One region of the Paraburkholderia agricolaris genome, then DNA from elsewhere that is predicted to be linked to it. Evidence: riboswitches for the same ligand, from Rfam matches in the RefSeq annotation. Region 1 holds a riboswitch; each other region holds the start of a gene.
The links. Region 1 has a riboswitch for cobalamin ahead of GH665_RS33890 (TonB-dependent receptor domain-containing protein). Riboswitches for the same ligand answer to the same signal wherever they lie in the genome.

Region 1 (2,180 bases):
GTCGAACTGGGTGGTCGGCGTAACGTCCAGATGAAATGCGAGGCCCGTCGTCAGTTGATGATCGAGTTGCCGGTCGGCGCCGCCTGCATTGTCGTACGACAGATCGGACTTGTGATACAGAGCGAACGCGGAGAGCGACCAGTTGTCGTGTGCGTAGCCGAGTCGCGCGTCCACGTCCTGCGCGTGGTACGGATTGCGGCCGTCCTCGTGACCATAGGCGTACGGCTGGGTCGCATCGATCCCGGCAGTGTTGTAGTCGTGCAGGCCGAGCGAGTAGGTCAGCCCCGAGAGTGCGGAGAGCGGACCCGTGGACGGGATACTGCCCGACGTGCGGAGCTGTGTGTCGAAGGTCTTGTTCGAACCGCCGCCTACCGAGACCGTGGTCCGATTCGGCTGATTGGATGCATGGTTGGTGAATAACTGTATGACGCCGCCCATCGCGTCCGCGCCGAACGAGGCGGCCGCCGGTCCCGAGATCACCTCGACGCGGTCGAACGCGGAGGTTGGCAGATCGGCCCACGCAGCTTGCCCGGTGGTCGAGGAACCGACCCGGATGCCGTCGATAAACACCGCGACCTGACTGGCCGACGAGCCCCGGATGCTGACCGCGGCGGAAGAACCTGGTCCGCCGCTTTGCGAAATGGTGACGCCAGGCAGCGTGGCGAGGGCCTGCGTGATACTCGGATCGGCTGGCGACAGACGGTCGAGATCGGCGCGCGTCAGGACCTGAGTGGTGGCGAAGCGTCGGTCGAACGATTGCGGCAGATGTTGCGTGTCGCCGCTGACGAGAATATTCGGCAGCGTGGTTTCTGCCGGAGTCTGCTCCGGCTGCTGCAACGACGTGCCGTCCGCGGCCTGTGCAACCTGCCATGCCGAGACGGTCAGGGCGGAGGTGATGATGAGTTGGCGGAACTTCATGATGAGATGTGTTCGTTCTTGCAGATTTCTGTGGGTAGAGGGCTACGGGGCTAGGGGGCCAGCAGGCCGTTTAGCCGCGTTCAAAGGTTTAACGTCTGGCGCAACAGGCTTCCAGTTCGTCGTAGCGCTTCATGCGATAGGGGACGAACGAGCCAGGCCAGGCGGCAATCCTGAAGGCGGCGAAAGCGCTATCAATGGCGATGACGCGCCAGCGCGAGGTTCCCCTTGTAGGGAACCGGGTTGAACAGCAGTGGACATGACAGATCCTGAGGCTTGGGCTGTCTTTGCAGCGGGCGACCGCTCAAGAGCGGTGCTTGCACATCGGGACACCCCGCCCGGTGCGGCTGCGCAGACCTCGGTTCGATGGCAGGTCTCCTGGCTCACGGGTCAATGTCACGTGCCGACCTTCCCGGTGCTCTGCTCCAGTGGTCATGAATGGCACGGACTCGCCGCTTACAGTTGCGGGGGCAGCCGCAGATTCGGAGCATGGCTGCTCGTACTGCGTTCCCTTTTGATCCCGGTAACGGGAACCATCAGCGCGAAGCGTACCGATGCGTCGTGGTGGCCGTCAATCACTACGGCGTTGGCGGTACGCTTCCTGTTGTTATTACGTCTGGCTTACTGGGTTGCGAGCCTTTGCCGCAGTGCCCTGGCGGCCAGCACCATGTTGGACAAGGCGGCTTCCGTCTCCGGCCAGCCCCGGGTTTTCAGGCCGCAGTCGGGGTTGACCCACAGACGCTCGGCGGGGATGACCTCGCATGCGCGTTCGAGCAGCCGCTGCATGGCTTCGACGCTCGGCACGCGCGACGAATGGGTGTCGTATACGCCGGGTCCGATTCCGTTCGGATAGGCGAACTCGCCGAAGCCGTCGAGCAACTCCATCGAAGAGCGGGATGTCTCGATCGTAATCACGTCCGCATCCAGCGCGGCGATCGACGGCAGAATGTCGTTGAACTCCGAGTAGCACATATGGGTGTGGATCTGCGTGGCGTCGGAGACGCCGCCCGCTGAAATCCTGAAGGCCCGGGTCGCCCAGTCGAAGTAGTCGGACCAATCCGCCTTATGCAGCGGCAAGCCCTCGCGGAAGGCGGGCTCATCGATCTGAATGATGCGGATGCCGGCCTTTTCGAGGTCCACGACTTCGTCGCGAATGACGAGCGCCAGTTGGAGCGCCGTGGTTGAGCGCGGCTGGTCGTCACGAACAAACGACCATTCGAGCATGGTGACCGGTCCGGTCAGTACGCCTTTCACCAGGCGGTCGG
Region 2 (2,180 bases), 1.0 Mb from region 1:
AAGCAGTGCATCGGCCTTGGTATCGGCGAGGCTTTTTGCGCAGCCCGTGGAACCGGCGCAGGCGATCAGGTGTGTAATCGGCTGCGCGGGATCGCAGGCGAGACCTAGCGCGTTCATTTCCGCGAGCACGGCGGCCGCATGGTTTGCTGCGATATCGGGCAGCAGGACGCTTTGCCAGGGCGTGATGCGCAGCGTGCTGTTGCCGTGCTGTTGGGAGAGTTTGGCGAGGCGGTGCAAGGTGGCGGCGTCGAGGCGTCCGAGAGGCGGTTGGCCGCCCGCGTGCTGCAGGCCCACGACGCGTTGAGCGTGCGCGCCGAGCCGCAGCGTGGCATCGGCAGGCGTGCCGCGTTGCCAGTGTGCGAGCGACGCGTCGCGTGACAGCGGGAAATCGATGTACTGACGAGCGTGCTGCAAAACGGCGTCGATGGAATGCGCGGTAAGCAGATGACGCATGCGCGTGGCATCGGCGGCGGCCAGATCGAGGAACGTATGCAGCAGCGCGCGAACCAGGCCGGTGACCTGCGTAGGCAGTACGGCGCCGAGGGCGCCAGGTTTCGCGTTCGTCTCTCCAGCGGGGCAACCGGCCAAGCCGAACACAAATCGCACGCCGTCATCGGCTTGCGTCGCCGCCAGCCAGACATCGTGCGGATGATCGACTCTCGCAAGGCGCTCGCCGCCGTCGAGCAATAGCGCGAATTTGGGCGACAGCGCCGCGAAACGCGCTTCGGTTTGCAGCAAGGCAAGCAGTTCGGTGCAAAGGGGCCGCGTGTCGAACAGTGCAAATGGATCGCGCCCGGCAGTCGGACTCACCATCACATTGCGCACGTCGTCCGCCGAAGTCGCGAGCAGCAAACTGGCAGCATCTACCGCAGCGTTGGCTGGAATCGGTCCGACAGCCGGTCCAAGGCCCGCGTCGACGAGTGCCGCGATCAGTGCCGTTTCATGCCCGCCTTGTACAGCATGCACGCCACGCACCTGCAGATTCGCGCGATTGGTCAGCTCGATTACACCGCTTGCATGCCGCGTGCTGGCCTCGGCGATCGCGATGGCCTGTGCGGCGCTCAACTCACCGCCGGGCAGTTTGATCCGGCAGATCCCACCGTCGCGCGCGGCGACGATGCGCAGCAGCCCCGGACACGCCGAAGGCCGCAGCGCGAGCGCCGCGTCGGGTAAAACAGTGGAGGGCGAAGCTTGATTCAAGACGGACACCGGGTTGAGCGTCGCGCGATGGCCCGAGCGCCGCCCTTACGGGCATTGCTGCGGCATCGGTACACCCCGCCCGATGGTGGCTGGCACGAACAGTCTGGCCGGCAGGTCTCCTGGCTGGCAGGTCATCGTCCGCCGCCGCCTTCCCGGTCGAACCAGTGGCGCGCAGCGCAGGCGGACTCGCTGCATACAGTTGCGGGGGCAGCCACAGCGACACTGTGTTCCCTCTTCGGCCCCGAAGGGCACCGGCGGCTGTATTATGCCTTTTTTCGAACAGCACAACGAGGCTGGACGCTTTGACCGGCGTGGCACAGCGCAATATTTGACGATACAGAATGAGGATGGATGCATGCCGGCGTGGCTGACTGTGGTGGGCATAGGCGATGACGGCTTCGCCGGTTTGGGGCGGCCCGCGCGGCGTGCTTTGCTGGAAGCGTCGGTGGTTTATGGCGGCGAACGTCATCTGGCGATGCTGCCCAGGCGTCTGGCTGCGCGCCGGACGGCATGGCCGAAGCCGTTCGATCTTGCACCTTTGCTGGCGGAGCGTGGTGGGCCCGTGTGTGTGCTGGCGAGTGGCGACCCGATGCTGTTCGGCGTCGGCGCCACGTTGGCGCGGCAATTGCCGACCGGTGAATTGCGGGTGCTGCCGGCGCCGTCGTCGCTATCGCTAGCGGCTGCACGGCTGGGCTGGCCGTTGCAGGATGTGGCCACGGTTTCGCTAGTGGGGCGGCCATTGCCGGCGCTGAATGCCCATTTGTACGACGGCGCACGCGTGTTCGTTTTGAGCGCTGACGGGCGTACACCCGCAGCGCTGGCTGAGTTGCTGAACGCGCGCGGTTTCGGCGCGACCCGGATGAGCGTGCTGGAACATTTGGGCGGCGACCTGGAGCGGTGTATCGACGGACGCGCCGACCAGTGGTCCGCGGGCGACGTGGCGGCGCTGAACCTGGTCGCGCTTGAATGCCGTGCAACGG
Region 3 (2,180 bases), 770 kb from region 1:
CTGGGCGCTGCCCGAGGAGGCTATCGCCACCGTGACGCCACTGTGTACGGTTTTACGCACGAGCAGCCGCGTGTTGTGGGCATCGGCCACATCGGCCACATCGAACGCGCCGGCCGCAGCGAGCAGCGCGCATGGCTCGCAGACGCCGTCTATGCCGAGATGTTCGCGCACCGCCGCCGACGGATCGTCCACGGATATCGCCGCAATTTGCGCGCGGCTGAACAACTTCAGCGGCAGCGCGTGGCGTGTGCAGAATTCGAGCAAACCGGCTTCGTGGGCTTTGGTGTCGACCGAGGCAATCGCAGCGATTTCGCCGAATGTATGCGAGCGGAGCGTGGCGCGCACAGCCGCTTCGATCTGCTCAGCCGAACTGTGCAAGCGACAACCGATGCCGATGCTGAGTGTTTTCATGAAGGGTCTGCGAGAGTTGCGGTGGTCCAGGCGGCCCGTAGGGGCGGGCACCCAACGCGCGCATACAATAGCACACGGCAGGTCGCGCCGGCATGGCGAAAAGGCCCTGCTACACCCCGTGTTTCCTTGACGGCATGGGGCTCTCGGCCTAAACTCGCACGCACTTTGGTGCTCGTGTGCGCGCTCGTGCGCATGCAGTTAAACGGGAAACAGGGTGCCCACCTGCCATGGACCGGGCTAACCTGTGCTGCCCCCGCAACGGTAAGCGAAATGCGGTTCCAGATTGATTGTCTGGCGCCGCGGAGCCGGCTTCGATGTCCACGCGCAAGGCCGCGTCGGCATATGACCACTGGACGAGAAACCACTCGTCCGGGAAGGGGAAGCGGCGCTTTCGCCAGCCCGGATACCGGCCAGACGACGAAGAACGACCCCGCGGGGATGCGGCGGTGCGTTCATGACCGCATTTCTGTTTTCTGTTGCCCCGGCAACGCCGTTGTTCGTCCCCGTGTTTTGCCATTGTTATCGTTATTGCCTGCAGGGCGCGGCCCCGTTTGCATGACCGATACAGACAAAACGCGCAAACGCGCCGGCGTGCACCTGCAACTCCTACGGATGGACCTCACGATGCAAATTCAAATGCGCAAGATTCCCGTCACCATCGTCACGGGTTTTCTCGGCAGCGGCAAGACCACGCTGCTGCGGCACATTCTTCAGAACGCGGGCGGCAAGCGCATCGCGGTGATCGTCAACGAGTTCGGCGAACTCGGCATCGACGGGGAAATCCTCAAGGGTTGCGGCATCGGCTGCGATGAAAACGGCGTCGAAACCGAAGGCCAACTGTATGAACTCGCGAACGGCTGCCTGTGCTGCACCGTGCAGGAAGAGTTTTTCCCGGTGATGGAAAAGCTGGTGGAGCGCCGCGAGCAGATCGATCACGTGCTGATCGAAACCTCCGGTCTCGCGTTGCCGAAGCCGCTCGTGCAGGCTTTCAACTGGCCGCAGATCAAGAATAGCTTTACCGTCGACGCGGTCGTTACCGTGGTTGACGGGCCGGCCGCGGCGAGCGGCCAGTTCGCCGACAATCCGGTTGCGGTGGACGCGCAGCGCAAGGCCGATCCAAACCTCGATCACGAATCGCCGCTGCACGAACTGTTCGAAGATCAATTGTCGGCGGCCGATCTGGTGATTCTGAACAAAACCGACCTGCTTGACGAATCGCATCAGGCTTCGGTCGAAGCGCTTATTCGTGAAGAAATTCCGGCGCAGGTGAAGATCGTACGCGCGCAGATGGGCCAGCTCGACCTGCATACGCTGCTGGGTCTCGAAGCGGCCTCGGAGGAAACGATCCACTTGCGCCACGATCACCATGGTTCGGCTGACGACGCCGATCACCACCATGACGAGTTCGATTCGGTGGTGGTGCAGGCGAATGTTTCGTCGCGTGAGGCGGTGATCGCCGCGTTGCAAGGGCTGGTCGAAACGAACACGATTTACCGCGTCAAGGGTTTCGCTGCGCTGCCGGGCGCGGCGATGCGCCTCGTGATCCAGGGCGTGGGCCGTCGTTTCGATAGTTACTTCGACCGCCGCTGGCAAGCCGGGGAAGTGGGCGAAGGTCTGCAAAGCCGCTTCGTGCTGATCGGCGAAGACCTCGACCAGGCCGCGCTGCAACAGGCACTCGACGCCGCCCTGGGCGTCGCAGCGAGCGTCCAGCCGCAACAGGCGTAAGCGCTCATGCATCTGCTGCGCACCACGCCGGGCGGTTTTGTCGA
Region 4 (2,180 bases), on a different contig from region 1:
AGCGCAGCTTTGTCGGACTTTGCTTCAACCGGCGGCCAGATGCCGACACATTCGCCCGGCTGCTCGCCAACGCCGCGATGGCGTCCTGGGACATGCAAAGAGAAGTCCCTACGATGACGGTGTTCGCCGCTGAGGGTCTCGGCAACGCGCATGTGCCATTGCTCTTCCTCTACGGCGGCAAGGATTCGCTGGTCGATACCCACGCGACGCTTGCCCGCGCCACCGCGCTCAATCCTCGCATCGTCAGCAAGGTGTACGCTGAATCAGGCCACGCGCCGTTTATTGAGGAACCCGATCGTTTCAATCGCGACCTGGCCGAGTTCGTCAGAACGGCTACCGGGCAATGAAGACCGAGGTGCTGCCCGCCCTTGTGCGTTTGCCTCGCGGCGAACCGTCTTGCGGATGCCGGATAAGCGCCCCGGCGTAAACGATTCTGCATCCGCATGCACCGCCATGACGCCCAGGCCCAGCCGTTGCGCATGTTGCGCCAGACAGGTGCATGCCGGCAGCACATGGGATCGTTTGCAGGATCGGCTGAAATCCCCATGGCAACGGCATTCTCCGGCTGTTTGGATCGAAGGTGGCATGACTCTTGTGCATGTTTCTCAAACTCTCAGACAAAAGCGGATGCGGGATGCACGAATATCGATTACGACACAAACCATACTTGCCGCTCGACGCGCGCGCATTGTATAAGCGTCAGGCATCACCTTGTCAGGACGGAAAGTGAAGCCGGTGAGAATCCGGCACGGTCGCGCCGCTGTATCCGGTTGGGCAGTTTCACGATTGCCGAACCGGGAGTCAGACCTCTTGTCGCCCTGCTTCTACCTCAAATGGGACGCGCTCCTCCCAAGGACCTAACCGATGATTTCTCAGTTTGCAAAAGTTTTCAGTGACTCGAGTACGGAGGTGCGAAGCAAGCTCTTCGGTATCTACAGCCTGTTAATCGCGATCAACGTGCTCGCGTGGATCTGGGCCGTCGTGGCATTCCGCAACCATCCGCTGCTGCTCGGAACCGCGCTGCTGGCCTATGGTTTCGGATTGCGTCATGCCGTCGACGCCGATCACATCGCCGCAATCGACAATGTCACGCGCAAATTGATGCAGGAAAAGAAGCGGCCTGTGGCAGTGGGCTTCTTCTTTTCGCTTGGCCATTCAACGGTTGTCGTGCTCGCGTCCGTCGCCGTTGCGATTACTGCGTCCGCCATGCAAACGCGTTTCGATCACTACAAGGAAATTGGCGGAATCGTCGGAACCCTGGTGTCGGCGCTGTTTCTGTTCGCGATCGCGCTCATGAATCTGATCATTCTCAAGTCGATCTATAGCGCGTGGCGTCACGTCAGAAGCGGCGGCAAATATGTCGAAGACGATTTCGACATGCTGCTGGCGGATCGCGGGTTTTTGTCCCGGCTCTTTCGCCCGCTGTTCCGCCTGATTACGCGCAGCTGGCACATGTACCCGCTGGGCTTCCTGTTTGGCCTGGGATTCGATACGGCAACCGAAATCGGATTGCTCGGGATCGCCGCAACCCAGGCGTCCAGGGGTCTCTCTCCGTGGGCGATCATGGTGTTTCCCGTCCTGTTCAGCGCCGGCATGTCGCTGATCGATACGCTTGACGGACACCTGATGTTAGGCGCCTACGGCTGGGCCTACCTGAAACCGATCCGCAAAATCTACTACAACATGACCATCACGCTGGTGTCGGTCATCGTGGCGGTTGTGATCGGCGGTATCGAAGCGCTGGGGCTGATCGCCGACCAGTTGAAGCTGCAAGGTCCGGTGTGGGATGCCATCGGCACGCTCAATGATAATTTCGGAACCCTCGGCTACATCATCATCGGCATCTTCGTTCTCAGCTGGGTTACATCAGTCCTGATCTATCGGGCAAAGCGTTTCGACGAACTGGAAGTAAGCCGCTAACGGCACGCGTCAGTCCGCCTCTGGATTCGAGCGGACTGACCGCATTGAACGCGTGACCTCACACACTCGTAAGCCGGTTGTAACCCCACATTAAAATTAGTAATAGCGCTACATTGGACATGTGAAACCTTGTATCTTTGGCTGAATAGCCGCGTGGCATAATCAGCGCCTCGCTCTTACCTGTCTGCGTGCTCCGTCCTCAGCATGTTTCGCTCGCGCCTCCTGAAGATTGGCAACCTGCTCGGATTGCTTGCGATCCT

Region 2: it holds a riboswitch for cobalamin, as region 1 does, so the genes downstream of both, cobG (precorrin-3B synthase) here and GH665_RS33890 (TonB-dependent receptor domain-containing protein) in region 1, are expected to answer to the same signal.
Region 3: it holds a riboswitch for cobalamin, as region 1 does, so the genes downstream of both, cobW (cobalamin biosynthesis protein CobW) here and GH665_RS33890 (TonB-dependent receptor domain-containing protein) in region 1, are expected to answer to the same signal.
Region 4: it holds a riboswitch for cobalamin, as region 1 does, so the genes downstream of both, GH665_RS10010 (HoxN/HupN/NixA family nickel/cobalt transporter) here and GH665_RS33890 (TonB-dependent receptor domain-containing protein) in region 1, are expected to answer to the same signal.

The regions. Positions count from the first base shown of each region.
Region 1 is NZ_QPER01000002.1:2,818,311-2,820,490, reverse strand. Features, by position in the region: gene GH665_RS33890 (TonB-dependent receptor domain-containing protein) at 1-918, opposite strand, end outside; cobalamin riboswitch at 1,267-1,468, opposite strand; gene metE (5-methyltetrahydropteroyltriglutamate--homocysteine S-methyltransferase) at 1,537-2,180, opposite strand, start outside.
Region 2 is NZ_QPER01000002.1:1,771,625-1,773,804, forward strand. Features, by position in the region: gene cobG (precorrin-3B synthase) at 1-1,209, opposite strand, end outside; cobalamin riboswitch at 1,293-1,471, opposite strand; gene cbiE (precorrin-6y C5,15-methyltransferase (decarboxylating) subunit CbiE) at 1,556-2,180, shown strand, end outside.
Region 3 is NZ_QPER01000002.1:2,048,845-2,051,024, reverse strand. Features, by position in the region: gene GH665_RS30515 (cobalamin biosynthesis protein) at 1-411, opposite strand, end outside; cobalamin riboswitch at 561-840, shown strand; gene cobW (cobalamin biosynthesis protein CobW) at 1,036-2,136, shown strand; gene cobN (cobaltochelatase subunit CobN) at 2,143-2,180, shown strand, end outside.
Region 4 is NZ_QPER01000001.1:2,212,977-2,215,156, reverse strand. Features, by position in the region: gene GH665_RS10015 (alpha/beta fold hydrolase) at 1-347, shown strand, start outside; cobalamin riboswitch at 684-829, shown strand; gene GH665_RS10010 (HoxN/HupN/NixA family nickel/cobalt transporter) at 865-1,920, shown strand; gene GH665_RS10005 (DUF2946 domain-containing protein) at 2,125-2,180, shown strand, end outside.